Regions from separate parts of the Nocardioides eburneiflavus genome, predicted to be linked through region 1. Evidence: riboswitches for the same ligand, from Rfam matches in the RefSeq annotation. Region 1 holds a riboswitch; each other region holds the start of a gene.

Region 1 (4,884 bases):
CGCCCGCGACTCAGCGGTGGCGGCTGCCGAGCGCGCGACCCGCGCCGCGGAGGCGGACGTACGCCGGCTCCGGTCGCAGCTCGAGGAGGCGGAGTCGGGCCTGGCGGCGAGTCGCCGGGACGTCCGCTCCGAGCGCGACGCTGCGAGCGTCCGCGCCCGTCTCCTGCTCGACGCGGTCGTCGACGCGGCGACCGGGCTGCGCCGCGAGCTGGCCCTGCCGCCGGTGAGCGGCACGCCCGGCGACGCCGTCGAGGCCGACCTGGCCGGTATCGACGCGGCGCCCACGTCCAGCGCTCCGGCCACCCCGCTCCTCCTCGAGCAGACGCTCGCGATGCCGCGATCGCGCCTGGTCGTCGACGGCTACAACGTGACCAAGCAGGCGTGGCCCACCGCCAGCCTCGAGGCCCAGCGGAGCCGGCTGGTCTCGGCGCTCGGCCCGTTGGTGGCTCGCTCCGGTGCGGAGACGACGGTCGTCTTCGACGCGGCCGAGTCCTCCGTGCGCACGGCGATGCCGGCACCGCGCGGCGTGCGGGTGGTGTTCAGTCCCGAGGGCGTGATCGCGGACGACGTGATCCGCCAGCTCGTCGCGGCGGAGCCGCGGGGAGGGTGGTCGTGGTGGTCAGCGACGACCGGGCCGTGGCGCGCGACGCGGCGCGGGCCGGGGCACGGTCGGTGCCGACCGCGGCGCTGCTCGGCGTCATCGGCGCGTAGCCCGACACGCCGGCGCGCGACACGCCGAGGGGGCGCTGTCGGTGGGCCCTGCCACCGTTCAGGACATGACGACACGGATCGACTGCGACACCTGCGTGGTGCGCGGGCTGCACTGCCACGACTGCGTGGTGACGGTGCTCCTCGGCCCACCGCCCGAGCTGACCATCGACGACGACGAGCTGGCCGCGCTGGACGCGCTGGCCACTGGTGGCCTCGTGCCGCCGCTGAGGATGGTGGAACCCGTGGCGGGGCCGGTGATCGAGTCGGCGTGAGTGCTGCCTTCTTCAGTAGGCGGGGAACCAGGCTGACTGGCAGCGTGGCGGATCCTGGCTGTCGACCGAGCGGAAGGTCATGAACTTCCTGACCAGCAACGGCAGACGCACAGCGTCGTCGCCGTCGAGCGTTCGCTCGCCACTCGCGTCCGCGACGACGACCGTCACGCCGGGCTGCCGGGCGAGGTAGTCCTGGAGGTTGCGCTCGGGGACGAGGTAACCACTCTGCGCATACACGTCGAGCTCATCGGCTTCTGACTCGACGACCCGCAGCAGGTCGTCCTGGACGTTCCTCAGGTGAAGCGTCCTCGGGACCACCAGGTGATTGGTCTCGCCGGAAACCGTGACGAGGTTCGCGTACATGTTGAAGCCGAGCGCGGTCTTGAGCTCGAGGTAGGGCGTCAGCCCGTTCGCGACGACCAGTAGGACGACGATCCATGCGCTTGCACTCGGAAGGCGCATGGGCACGGGGGCCGGACCGACTCCCTCGCGCGCCACCCGCCAGATGATCCATGCGCCCACCGGCACCCAGGCGCCGAAACCGATCAGCTTGATGGTCGCGATGGTGGTGGGTGCAGGCGGTAGGAGCGATGCCGCCACCAGGATCGTTGCAACCGTGGTGACGACGACCTGGACCCGCGGCGACTGCTGGATGGTGCTCTCCAGCCGCTCGAGCGTGGCCTCCGGGAGGAACAGGCACAGCAGCACCACCAGTGCGGCCGTGAAGTCGTAGAAGTGCTGGGCGAAGTCCAGCGAGATGACGGTGTGGAACACCAGCGCGAGGAGCACTCCGGCGCGCCGGGTGCGGCTGGAGGCGAGGAGGATCGGGACCGAGAGCTCGGTCAGGACCGGGACCGCGATCGCTGCCGTGCCGAGAACGCCGGACCTGTCGAAGGTCGGGAGGCCGAAGGAGGCCAGCGACTGGTGGGCATAGAAGATCCCGCACGAGACCTCAGGGTCGAGAAAACCCGAGTTCAGCTTCGCGAACGCCGCGAAGCAGTAGAACCCGAGCAGTATCCAGCGTCCGGTCACCGAGAGCCACGCCCAGGGGTCGCGGGTGGCGAGTGACAGCAGCGTGGCCGCGGCGACGAACCCGACCAGCAGCCAGTGGTTGCCCGTCACGGGCAGCTCGAGCCAGAGCGAGGCGAGTGCCAGCACCGCAGTCGTCGCCAGCGCCAGCCGGCTCGGACGCACGAGGAGCACGATGGCGGCGGCCCCGAGTGTCGCGGACACCGCAACCAGTGCTGGCGACCCGCCGAAGTGGTCGCTCCGCCATCCCGCCGGATTGCCCACCAGGTGCGCCACCGCGGCGAGGCCGAAGGTCCTGGCGAACCAACGCATCGAGGGGGCCATCTGGATCGTGCCCTCCGGGGTGGGTGGCTCGGGGCGAGTTCGTGGCCCGGCAACGGTCGGTAGTGGGGAACCGTATCGCTGCTGTCGCCGGCCCGCAGGCGTTTGTCGGCCATCCGTCGTCCCGGGCGACGGAGGAGCAGGACGTGTCCCGCTCCGCTCACGGCGGCGTGGCGAAGATTGGCGAGGCGGCGGTGGGCGGTCTAAGGTGTGGGCTGACGTCCGTGGCAGTGGGTCACCCGGCCCGCGCGGGCGTCGCGCCGAGTCGTGGACCACGTCCCCTGCACCACCCGTGGTCCGCGAGCCGGGGAACCACTCTTCCCCCTGGGGTGAATCCCCTGTGAGACGCACTGCGCGAGCGGTGCGTGGAGCAGGGGTAGGCCGGTCGTGCCGAACCCGTCAGCTCACCTGGTAGGCGTACGACACCCCGAGGAGTTCCCCCGCTCGTGGCTCACACCCGCAAGCGAGCTGGCGCGACCGTACTTGGTCTCTCCGCGATCGCTGCCATTGCCTTCGTGCCCGCGACCCCTGCGCAGGCCGACCCCGACATCAAGGACGTCAAGGCCCGTGTCGACCGCCTCTACCACGAGGCGGAGGCCGCCCAGGAGCGACTGCACGACGCCAAGCTCGACCTCGCCGACCTCCGTCGCGACCTCAGCGGCCTGAAGGCCGACCAGGCACGTCAGGACGAGCGCCTCGACGCCGTCCGCGAGCAGGTCTCCGACGCCGTCGTCCGCCAGCTCGAGGGCGAGGGCATCTCGACCGTCGGCCAGATCGTCGTCTCCGATGACCCGGGCTCGTTCCTGGACTCCCTGTCGACCATGTCGTCCTTCAACGACCTGCAGTCCTCCCTGCTCTCCGACTACGACACCGAGCTCGAGGCACTCGAGATCCGGCGCGAGGCCACCGACGACCGCACCCGGGAGATCGCCCAGCTCACCGAGCAGCTGAGCGCCGAGAAGGACACGGTCGACGACAAGCTCGCCGAGGCCAAGGACCTGCTCGCCGACCTCGAGGCCGAGGAGCGCGAGCGCCTGCTCGCCTCGCGCGGCAGCACGACGCGCCTGCCCAGCTCCGTGCCCGCCACCGGCCGGGCCGCTGCCGCGGTGCAGTACGCCATGGCCCAGGTCGGCGACGCCTACGTCTACGGCGCGATGGGCGAGAACGCCTTCGACTGCAGTGGACTCACCATGCGCGCCTGGGCCCAGGCCGGCGTGTCCCTGCCCCACTCCTCGAGCGCCCAGTTCGGCTCCGGTCCGCGCATCGCCGCGAGCGACCTGCAGCCGGGCGACCTGGTGTTCTACTACAGCCCGATCAGCCACGTCGGCATCTACATCGGCAACGGCATGATCGTCCACGCGGCCAACCCGGGCACCGGGGTCGCCGTGTCGGGCCTCTACTCGATGCCCTACGTCGGCGCGGTCCGCCCTGGCTGACCAGCAGACCTCGAAGGCCGGTCGTCCACTCCTGTGGGCGGCCGGCCTTTCGCTGTTCGTGGTCGTCGCGCTGGTCGTGGTCCTGACGCGCGACGGCTCGGAACCGGTCGAGCCGCCGCGCCCGGTCGAGGCGCCGCGGGCGAGCCCCGCCGAGGCAGCGGCGGCCCTGGCCTCGTTCGTCGCCGGGGTGGACGAACGCGACGGGGAGGCCCTCGCCGCCCTGGCGCCGGACGCACTGGCCGAGGTGCAGGAGCAGCTGTCCGGGATCGCCGCCAACGCGCAGTCGCTCGACCTGCGGGACGTCAGCGCCCGGTACGTCGACCAGGTCGGCACCGTGAGTGCCGACGGCGACTGGTCCGGCGTGGTCGAGATGACGTGGAGGTTCCGGGGCTTCGACGACGCCCCGGCGAGTGCGGACGTCGTCGTCCGGTTCGCCCACGGACAAGGCGACGAGCTGGCCATCTCCGGGTTCGGCGCGCCCTCCGCGGCGGAGGGCCGCGTGCCGCTCTGGCTGCGGGGAGAGCTGGCCGTCGCTCGTACGGAGGACCACCTCGTGCTCGTCGACGGCGAGCAGCGCGAGGCCGACGAGGTCGCGCAGCGGGTGGCCCGGGGGATCCCAGTCGTGCGGAAGGTCCTGCCGGAGTGGACCGGGCCGGTCGTCGTGGAGGTGCCCGCGAGCGCCGCCGACCTCGACGAGACCCTGGGCGTCGCACCGGGGACGTACGCCGGGATCGCTGCCGTCACGGCCGGCGTGGGCACTGACACGGGTGAAGACGCGCCGGTCCACGTGTTCGTGAACCCCGAGGTCACCGACGGCCTGCGCCGCGCCGGCGCCCAGGTCGTGACGAGCCACGAGCTGGTCCACGTCGCCACGGACGCGGTCCGCCGGCCGGTCGAGCCGTGGCTGCTCGAGGGCTTCGCCGACTACGTCGCGCTGCGTGACACGCGGCTGCCCGACCGGGTCACGCTGGGCCGGGCCATCGAGGCGGCGCGGCGCGACGGGGTGCCGGAGACGCTGCCCACGGCCGCGGACTTCGACACGCGGGCCCAGGACCTGCAGGCGCGGTACGAGGAGGCGTGGCTGGCGTGTCGGATCATCGCCGAGCGGCTGGGGG
Region 2 (4,884 bases), 4.5 Mb from region 1:
GGGCGGGGCACATCAAGATCAAGCTCGACAAGAAGATCGACATCCGCCGGCTCGACAAGCTCATCGCCTGGGCGGTCCTGAACGCCTGATCGACCCGCGTGCGACGATCCGTCCGTGGACGGATGCGTGTTCTGCCAGATCGTCGCCGGAGACGTGCCCGGCCACCTCGTCCTCGAGACCGACGACCTGGTCGCCTTCCTCGACACCCGCCCGGTCTTCAAGGGCCACGTCCTGCTCGTGCCGCGCGACCACGTCGAGACCCTGCCCGACCTCCCCGCGGCGCTGCGCGACCCGTTCCTCTTCGCCGCCCAACGCATCGCGACCGCGGTCAAGGACGGGCTCGGCGCCCAGGGCTCCTTCGTCGCCGTCAACAACACGGTGAGCCAGTCCGTGCCGCACCTGCACCTGCACGTCGTGCCGCGCACCAAGGGCGACGGCCTGCGCGGCTTCTTCTGGCCCCGCACGAAGTACGCCGCAGGCGAGCCCGAGACGTACGCCGCCCGTCTCCGCGCGGCACTCGACGGCCGGCCCGACGGCCGGCCCGAGGGCCGGCCCTCAGCTAGGCCCGCCCGGCCTGCTCGCGGTCCACGTCCGCGACGACGTCACGCGGGCGTACGCGCTCGCGCCGCAAGGGGTGACCGGTCGCCGTGGCGGCGAGCACGAGCGCGACGTCCCCGACGACCGCTCCGCCCAGGACGTCGACGAAGAAGTGCCAACCCAGGTAGACCGTCGACACCGACGTGAGCACGGCGAAGGTCCAGCACGTGACGCGCACCCACGACGGCAGCCGCAGCACCTCCGCGACCAGGCAGGTGGTCACCGTGATGGCCACGTGCAGCGAGGCGAAGGCGGCCACGGTCTGGACGGCCCTGGTGTCCCACGCGCCGGCGAGGACGTCGACGCGGTCCTGCAGCAGCCACTCCTGCACCCGGGTGTTGAAGGTGGGGGAGAGGTCGGCGAACCCCTGCGGACGGGAGTAGACCGGGCCGAGCGACGGCACCAGGTAGTAGACCGCCACCCCGAGCAGCCAGTTGAAGGAGATGGCGGTGACGTAGAGCTCGCCGGCGAGCGAGCGCCGCGTCCACACCAGCGCGACGGCGAGGGCCGCCGGCACGAGTCCGATCCACAGCACGTAGACGCCCGACATCAGCCAGGCCGCCCAGCCCGTGCCCAGCACCTCGTGCAGCACGGCGGCGGGGTCGTGGCCCAGCCACAGGACACGGTCCAGCCGCGCGAGCTCGGTGTCCCACAGGCGCTCGTTGACGAACGGCAGGTAGCCCTTGAGGTTGCGGAATGCGACGTAGGCGACGTACCACGCCAGCAGGCCGCTCAGGGTGAAACGGACCTGGGCCAGGTCCCAGCGTGCGACCACCACCGACCGCAGCACCGACCTCGCGTCCGACACGGTGACCGGACCCTCGCGACCCCGCAGCGCCAGCACCCACCGCGCGACGACGTCCAGCAGCACGGCGGCCAGCACGATGAGCGGCAGCCGCACCCACGTCGGGACCGAGACCCCGTCGGGGTCCCGCACGGGCAGGTCGTACGCCGCGGCGACCACCAGCGTCGCCACGGCCATCGCGGCCGCCACTGCGGCTGCGCCTCGGAAGTCCCCCCGACCCATGCGCGCCACGCTAGTCACACCTCGGCCCGTACGTCGCGTCCCTGTGCCGGATCTCCACAACTCTCATGAGATCCTCCCGGGACAGCCCGTCACCCGAGCCCCAGTCACCCAGCCCGAGGAGCCGTTCACATGGGTCGCTACGACCGTCGCGTCGCCGTCATCACCGGAGCAGCACGAGGCATCGGCTTCGGCATCGCCCAGCGCCTGGCCAGCGAGGGCGCGTCCGTCGCGATCCTCGACCTCGACGAGGCCGCCGCGCAGGAGGCGGCCGCCCGCCTCGAGCTCACCGACGGGGCGCGTGCCATCGGCGTCGGCTGCGACGTCGTGGACTCCGCCGCCGCCGAGGCCGCCGTCCAGCGCGTCGTCGACGAGCTCGGCGGTATCCACGTGCTGGTCAACAACGCCGGCGTCACCCGCGACAACCTGCTCTTCAAGATGACCGAGGAGGACTGGGACGTGGTCATGGGCGTCCACCTCAAGGGCGTCTTCAACATGACCAAGGCCGCGCAGTCGCGCTTCGTGGAGCAGAAGTACGGCAAGATCCTCAACCTCTCCAGCGTCTCCGCCCTCGGCAACCGCGGCCAGGCCAACTACTCCGCGGCCAAGATGGGCATCCAGGGCCTCACCCGCACCCTGGGCATCGAGCTCGGCCCCTTCGGCATCACCGCCAACGCCATCGCGCCCGGCTTCATCGTCACCGAGATGACCGACGCCACCGCGCGCCGGCTCAAGCTCGAGCCCGAGGAGCTCCAGCGTCTCAACGCCGAGGCCACCCCCGTCCGCCGCGTCGGCCAGCCCGAGGACATCGCCGCGGCCGCGGCGTTCCTGTGCAGCGACGAGGCGTCGTTCATCACCGGGCAGACGTTGTACGTCGACGGAGGCCGCAAGCTCGGCTGAGCCCCTGACGAGCGTGGATCTGCGTGATCCCGGCCACGGTCCCACGCTCGGGACCGTGGCCGGCTTTGCATCCGGGCGAGGCCCCTGCCACGTTGGATCGCGATCGGGAGACCGATCCGTCCCGGGCTACGCCGAGTCCTGCCCGACCGGGACGTACCCCCGAGTCACGAGGGCAGGAGTGGGGGACCCACAGGTTCCACGCCGACACATGTCGGCTCGGGGTGAAGCCGCGCCCGTCTCGGAGTGCGCGGCGGGACACCTTCCAGTCCCAACCCGACAGCTCACCCCGCAGGCGTGGGAAAGGAACACTCCATGCCTGCGACCACTCGTACGGCGCGAGCCTGCGCGCTCGCCCTCGCCGGTCTCGGCGTCACCGCCTCGACGCTGACGGCCCTGCCCGCCACCGCCGCCGGCGACGCCGACACCGCAGCCGGCGACACCGACCAGGTCACCACCACGACCTCCCAGAAGACCCGGCTCAGCGCCAAGCGCCGCGTCGCACAGCGCGTCCTCGGCGCCCGCGACGTCGCGATGCGGCAGCGCGGCGACGCGTACGGCTACGGCGCTGCCGGGCCGCACCGCTTCGACTGCTCCGGGCTGATCCGCTACGCGTACTCCCGTGCCGGGTTCGACGTGCCCCGTACGTCGAGCGCCCAGGCCGGTCACGCCCGCCGCGTCGCGAAGAAGGACATGCGCGCCGGCGACCTGATGTTCTTCCACGGCAGCGGCGGCGTCTACCACGCCGCGATCTTCCTGCGCTGGTCGCGCGGGCACGCCGTCATGCTGCACGCGCCGGGCTCCGGCGACCGGGTCCGGGTCGCCGTGCCATGGACCTCGCAGTGGTTCGGCGGCACCCTGCGTCGCGCCTGAATCCCCGTGACAGGCTCGGATTGGTAGGCAGTCCCGGCTGATCTACCCTGTGGCGCGCCTTCTCCGATCGGAGGAGGCGCGCCCCCACACTGCAAGGCAGAGATCCCCCGCTCGAACGGAGCCCCCCGTGCGTCACCGCCCCCACCTCCCGTCGTACAAGGCAGTCGCCGCCGTCCTCGTGGCGGCGTCGCTGGTGCTCGCCGGCTGCAGCGGCGGGGACGACGAGGCGACGCCGGCCGGTGACGAGCCGTCGGAGCCCACCGCCTCGGAGACCTCCGAGCCGCCGGAGCCGACCTACTGGCCCCTCACCGGCCTCGAGCGCACGAGCAAGGCGCCCAAGCACCCGGTGATCGTCACCAAGGTCGACAACACGTCCTCCAGCGCCCCGCAGGTCGGGCTCGGCACTGCCGACCTCGTCGTCGAGGAGCTCGTCGAGGGCGGCTACACCCGCCTGGCGGCCTTCTACTACTCCAAGGTCCCGGCCAGCATCGGCCCGGTGCGCTCGATGCGCGCCAGCGACATCGGCATCGTCCCCGACGGCGCGACCGTCGTGACGAGCGGTGCCGCCCCGGTCACGATCAACCGCATCAACGGCGCCGGCATCCCGTGGATCACCGAGGGCGACGCCGGGGTCTACCGCGAGACCACGCGCTCGGCCCCTTACAACCTCTTCGCCCGCCTCGGCGACATCGCCAAGCGGCTCAAGGCCGAGGACGAGCCGCCCCCCTACCTGCCGTGGGGCACGCCGGCCGACCTGCCCAGGGGCGGCAAGGCCCGCACCCTCACGGCCGACTTCGGAGCGCACTCCACCAGCTGGCAGTTCCAGAAGGGCGGCTACGTCAACACCGACTCCTACGCCGCCCAGGGCGACCAGTTCCCCGCCGACTCGATCCTCGTGCTGCGGGTCAAGGTCGGCGACGCCGGCTACCGCGACCCCGCCGGCTACCCGGTGCCCGAGACCAAGCTCGAGGGCAAGGGCGCGGCGCTGCTCTTCCACGGCGGTCGCGTCATCCGCGGCACGTGGAGCAAGGACGGCCTGAAGGGCGCGATCGAGCTGTCGACCAAGGACGGCGAGCTCACGGTCCCGGCCGGGCACGTGTGGATGGAGCTCGTGCCAGCGGTCAACGGCAACGTCACGTTCGCGAAGTAGCCCCGGACCTACGAACGGGGTCGGGCGGCTCGGTGCCGTCCTCCAGCAGTCGCTGGAGGCCGGCCATGATGAACCCGATCGCGGCCTCGACCCGCAAGGCCGCGGTGGCGGCGTCCTCGCTGACCGCGACGGACCCGCCCGCGGCCGACATGGCGCCGAAGAAGATCCGGGTGAAGGTGTCGAGCATGGCGTCGTCGAGGTCCCACTCGGTGTCGGTCAGGACCGCACGCACGATCTCGTCGACGATGGCGTACGTCGAGCGCTCCTCCTGCTCGCGGTAGCGCTCGTGGCCGAGCACCGAGGGGCCGTCGGAGATCACGATCTGGCGGTAGCCCGGCTCCTG
Region 3 (4,884 bases), 430 kb from region 1:
GATCGACCCGCGTGCGACGATCCGTCCGTGGACGGATGCGTGTTCTGCCAGATCGTCGCCGGAGACGTGCCCGGCCACCTCGTCCTCGAGACCGACGACCTGGTCGCCTTCCTCGACACCCGCCCGGTCTTCAAGGGCCACGTCCTGCTCGTGCCGCGCGACCACGTCGAGACCCTGCCCGACCTCCCCGCGGCGCTGCGCGACCCGTTCCTCTTCGCCGCCCAACGCATCGCGACCGCGGTCAAGGACGGGCTCGGCGCCCAGGGCTCCTTCGTCGCCGTCAACAACACGGTGAGCCAGTCCGTGCCGCACCTGCACCTGCACGTCGTGCCGCGCACCAAGGGCGACGGCCTGCGCGGCTTCTTCTGGCCCCGCACGAAGTACGCCGCAGGCGAGCCCGAGACGTACGCCGCCCGTCTCCGCGCGGCACTCGACGGCCGGCCCGACGGCCGGCCCGAGGGCCGGCCCCTCAGCTAGGCCCGCCCGGCCTGCTCGCGGTCCACGTCCGCGACGACGTCACGCGGGCGTACGCGCTCGCGCCGCAAGGGGTGACCGGTCGCCGTGGCGGCGAGCACGAGCGCGACGTCCCCGACGACCGCTCCGCCCAGGACGTCGACGAAGAAGTGCCAACCCAGGTAGACCGTCGACACCGACGTGAGCACGGCGAAGGTCCAGCACGTGACGCGCACCCACGACGGCAGCCGCAGCACCTCCGCGACCAGGCAGGTGGTCACCGTGATGGCCACGTGCAGCGAGGCGAAGGCGGCCACGGTCTGGACGGCCCTGGTGTCCCACGCGCCGGCGAGGACGTCGACGCGGTCCTGCAGCAGCCACTCCTGCACCCGGGTGTTGAAGGTGGGGGAGAGGTCGGCGAACCCCTGCGGACGGGAGTAGACCGGGCCGAGCGACGGCACCAGGTAGTAGACCGCCACCCCGAGCAGCCAGTTGAAGGAGATGGCGGTGACGTAGAGCTCGCCGGCGAGCGAGCGCCGCGTCCACACCAGCGCGACGGCGAGGGCCGCCGGCACGAGTCCGATCCACAGCACGTAGACGCCCGACATCAGCCAGGCCGCCCAGCCCGTGCCCAGCACCTCGTGCAGCACGGCGGCGGGGTCGTGGCCCAGCCACAGGACACGGTCCAGCCGCGCGAGCTCGGTGTCCCACAGGCGCTCGTTGACGAACGGCAGGTAGCCCTTGAGGTTGCGGAATGCGACGTAGGCGACGTACCACGCCAGCAGGCCGCTCAGGGTGAAACGGACCTGGGCCAGGTCCCAGCGTGCGACCACCACCGACCGCAGCACCGACCTCGCGTCCGACACGGTGACCGGACCCTCGCGACCCCGCAGCGCCAGCACCCACCGCGCGACGACGTCCAGCAGCACGGCGGCCAGCACGATGAGCGGCAGCCGCACCCACGTCGGGACCGAGACCCCGTCGGGGTCCCGCACGGGCAGGTCGTACGCCGCGGCGACCACCAGCGTCGCCACGGCCATCGCGGCCGCCACTGCGGCTGCGCCTCGGAAGTCCCCCCGACCCATGCGCGCCACGCTAGTCACACCTCGGCCCGTACGTCGCGTCCCTGTGCCGGATCTCCACAACTCTCATGAGATCCTCCCGGGACAGCCCGTCACCCGAGCCCCAGTCACCCAGCCCGAGGAGCCGTTCACATGGGTCGCTACGACCGTCGCGTCGCCGTCATCACCGGAGCAGCACGAGGCATCGGCTTCGGCATCGCCCAGCGCCTGGCCAGCGAGGGCGCGTCCGTCGCGATCCTCGACCTCGACGAGGCCGCCGCGCAGGAGGCGGCCGCCCGCCTCGAGCTCACCGACGGGGCGCGTGCCATCGGCGTCGGCTGCGACGTCGTGGACTCCGCCGCCGCCGAGGCCGCCGTCCAGCGCGTCGTCGACGAGCTCGGCGGTATCCACGTGCTGGTCAACAACGCCGGCGTCACCCGCGACAACCTGCTCTTCAAGATGACCGAGGAGGACTGGGACGTGGTCATGGGCGTCCACCTCAAGGGCGTCTTCAACATGACCAAGGCCGCGCAGTCGCGCTTCGTGGAGCAGAAGTACGGCAAGATCCTCAACCTCTCCAGCGTCTCCGCCCTCGGCAACCGCGGCCAGGCCAACTACTCCGCGGCCAAGATGGGCATCCAGGGCCTCACCCGCACCCTGGGCATCGAGCTCGGCCCCTTCGGCATCACCGCCAACGCCATCGCGCCCGGCTTCATCGTCACCGAGATGACCGACGCCACCGCGCGCCGGCTCAAGCTCGAGCCCGAGGAGCTCCAGCGTCTCAACGCCGAGGCCACCCCCGTCCGCCGCGTCGGCCAGCCCGAGGACATCGCCGCGGCCGCGGCGTTCCTGTGCAGCGACGAGGCGTCGTTCATCACCGGGCAGACGTTGTACGTCGACGGAGGCCGCAAGCTCGGCTGAGCCCCTGACGAGCGTGGATCTGCGTGATCCCGGCCACGGTCCCACGCTCGGGACCGTGGCCGGCTTTGCATCCGGGCGAGGCCCCTGCCACGTTGGATCGCGATCGGGAGACCGATCCGTCCCGGGCTACGCCGAGTCCTGCCCGACCGGGACGTACCCCCGAGTCACGAGGGCAGGAGTGGGGGACCCACAGGTTCCACGCCGACACATGTCGGCTCGGGGTGAAGCCGCGCCCGTCTCGGAGTGCGCGGCGGGACACCTTCCAGTCCCAACCCGACAGCTCACCCCGCAGGCGTGGGAAAGGAACACTCCATGCCTGCGACCACTCGTACGGCGCGAGCCTGCGCGCTCGCCCTCGCCGGTCTCGGCGTCACCGCCTCGACGCTGACGGCCCTGCCCGCCACCGCCGCCGGCGACGCCGACACCGCAGCCGGCGACACCGACCAGGTCACCACCACGACCTCCCAGAAGACCCGGCTCAGCGCCAAGCGCCGCGTCGCACAGCGCGTCCTCGGCGCCCGCGACGTCGCGATGCGGCAGCGCGGCGACGCGTACGGCTACGGCGCTGCCGGGCCGCACCGCTTCGACTGCTCCGGGCTGATCCGCTACGCGTACTCCCGTGCCGGGTTCGACGTGCCCCGTACGTCGAGCGCCCAGGCCGGTCACGCCCGCCGCGTCGCGAAGAAGGACATGCGCGCCGGCGACCTGATGTTCTTCCACGGCAGCGGCGGCGTCTACCACGCCGCGATCTTCCTGCGCTGGTCGCGCGGGCACGCCGTCATGCTGCACGCGCCGGGCTCCGGCGACCGGGTCCGGGTCGCCGTGCCATGGACCTCGCAGTGGTTCGGCGGCACCCTGCGTCGCGCCTGAATCCCCGTGACAGGCTCGGATTGGTAGGCAGTCCCGGCTGATCTACCCTGTGGCGCGCCTTCTCCGATCGGAGGAGGCGCGCCCCCACACTGCAAGGCAGAGATCCCCCGCTCGAACGGAGCCCCCCGTGCGTCACCGCCCCCACCTCCCGTCGTACAAGGCAGTCGCCGCCGTCCTCGTGGCGGCGTCGCTGGTGCTCGCCGGCTGCAGCGGCGGGGACGACGAGGCGACGCCGGCCGGTGACGAGCCGTCGGAGCCCACCGCCTCGGAGACCTCCGAGCCGCCGGAGCCGACCTACTGGCCCCTCACCGGCCTCGAGCGCACGAGCAAGGCGCCCAAGCACCCGGTGATCGTCACCAAGGTCGACAACACGTCCTCCAGCGCCCCGCAGGTCGGGCTCGGCACTGCCGACCTCGTCGTCGAGGAGCTCGTCGAGGGCGGCTACACCCGCCTGGCGGCCTTCTACTACTCCAAGGTCCCGGCCAGCATCGGCCCGGTGCGCTCGATGCGCGCCAGCGACATCGGCATCGTCCCCGACGGCGCGACCGTCGTGACGAGCGGTGCCGCCCCGGTCACGATCAACCGCATCAACGGCGCCGGCATCCCGTGGATCACCGAGGGCGACGCCGGGGTCTACCGCGAGACCACGCGCTCGGCCCCTTACAACCTCTTCGCCCGCCTCGGCGACATCGCCAAGCGGCTCAAGGCCGAGGACGAGCCGCCCCCCTACCTGCCGTGGGGCACGCCGGCCGACCTGCCCAGGGGCGGCAAGGCCCGCACCCTCACGGCCGACTTCGGAGCGCACTCCACCAGCTGGCAGTTCCAGAAGGGCGGCTACGTCAACACCGACTCCTACGCCGCCCAGGGCGACCAGTTCCCCGCCGACTCGATCCTCGTGCTGCGGGTCAAGGTCGGCGACGCCGGCTACCGCGACCCCGCCGGCTACCCGGTGCCCGAGACCAAGCTCGAGGGCAAGGGCGCGGCGCTGCTCTTCCACGGCGGTCGCGTCATCCGCGGCACGTGGAGCAAGGACGGCCTGAAGGGCGCGATCGAGCTGTCGACCAAGGACGGCGAGCTCACGGTCCCGGCCGGGCACGTGTGGATGGAGCTCGTGCCAGCGGTCAACGGCAACGTCACGTTCGCGAAGTAGCCCCGGACCTACGAACGGGGTCGGGCGGCTCGGTGCCGTCCTCCAGCAGTCGCTGGAGGCCGGCCATGATGAACCCGATCGCGGCCTCGACCCGCAAGGCCGCGGTGGCGGCGTCCTCGCTGACCGCGACGGACCCGCCCGCGGCCGACATGGCGCCGAAGAAGATCCGGGTGAAGGTGTCGAGCATGGCGTCGTCGAGGTCCCACTCGGTGTCGGTCAGGACCGCACGCACGATCTCGTCGACGATGGCGTACGTCGAGCGCTCCTCCTGCTCGCGGTAGCGCTCGTGGCCGAGCACCGAGGGGCCGTCGGAGATCACGATCTGGCGGTAGCCCGGCTCCTGCACCGCGTCGAGGAAGGCACGCAGGCCGGCCTGGGCCTTGAGCCAGGGGTCCTGGTGGCCCTCCGTCGCCTGCGCGATGCCGGCCG

What was found. A riboswitch is a leader RNA that binds a small molecule or an ion and turns the genes downstream of it on or off. The one in region 1 is predicted to bind cyclic di-AMP.
Region 2: it holds a riboswitch for cyclic di-AMP, as region 1 does, so the genes downstream of both, EXE59_RS00035 (C40 family peptidase) here and EXE59_RS21165 (C40 family peptidase) in region 1, are expected to answer to the same signal.
Region 3: it holds a riboswitch for cyclic di-AMP, as region 1 does, so the genes downstream of both, EXE59_RS23250 (C40 family peptidase) here and EXE59_RS21165 (C40 family peptidase) in region 1, are expected to answer to the same signal.

The regions. Positions count from the first base shown of each region.
Region 1 covers NZ_SRRO01000001.1:4,501,375-4,506,258, reverse strand. The annotation lists gene EXE59_RS25020 (NYN domain-containing protein) at 1-1,066, shown strand, start outside; gene EXE59_RS21170 (hypothetical protein) at 996-2,336, opposite strand; cyclic di-AMP (ydaO/yuaA leader) riboswitch at 2,620-2,748, shown strand; gene EXE59_RS21165 (C40 family peptidase) at 2,849-3,769, shown strand; gene EXE59_RS21160 (M1 family metallopeptidase) at 3,828-4,884, shown strand, end outside.
Region 2 covers NZ_SRRO01000001.1:4,694-9,577, reverse strand. The annotation lists gene EXE59_RS00055 (PH domain-containing protein) at 1-89, shown strand, start outside; partial or broken gene EXE59_RS24960 (HIT family protein) at 115-369, shown strand; gene EXE59_RS24280 (phosphatase PAP2 family protein) at 560-1,624, opposite strand; gene fabG (3-oxoacyl-ACP reductase FabG) at 1,754-2,521, shown strand; cyclic di-AMP (ydaO/yuaA leader) riboswitch at 2,669-2,831, shown strand; gene EXE59_RS00035 (C40 family peptidase) at 2,834-3,391, shown strand; gene EXE59_RS00030 (DUF3048 domain-containing protein) at 3,519-4,541, shown strand; gene EXE59_RS00025 (TetR/AcrR family transcriptional regulator) at 4,525-4,884, opposite strand, start outside.
Region 3 covers NZ_SRRO01000001.1:4,935,318-4,940,201, reverse strand. The annotation lists gene EXE59_RS23270 (PH domain-containing protein) at 1-2, shown strand, start outside; gene EXE59_RS23265 (HIT family protein) at 28-477, shown strand; gene EXE59_RS23260 (phosphatase PAP2 family protein) at 474-1,538, opposite strand; gene fabG (3-oxoacyl-ACP reductase FabG) at 1,668-2,435, shown strand; cyclic di-AMP (ydaO/yuaA leader) riboswitch at 2,583-2,745, shown strand; gene EXE59_RS23250 (C40 family peptidase) at 2,748-3,305, shown strand; gene EXE59_RS23245 (DUF3048 domain-containing protein) at 3,433-4,455, shown strand; gene EXE59_RS23240 (TetR/AcrR family transcriptional regulator) at 4,439-4,884, opposite strand, start outside.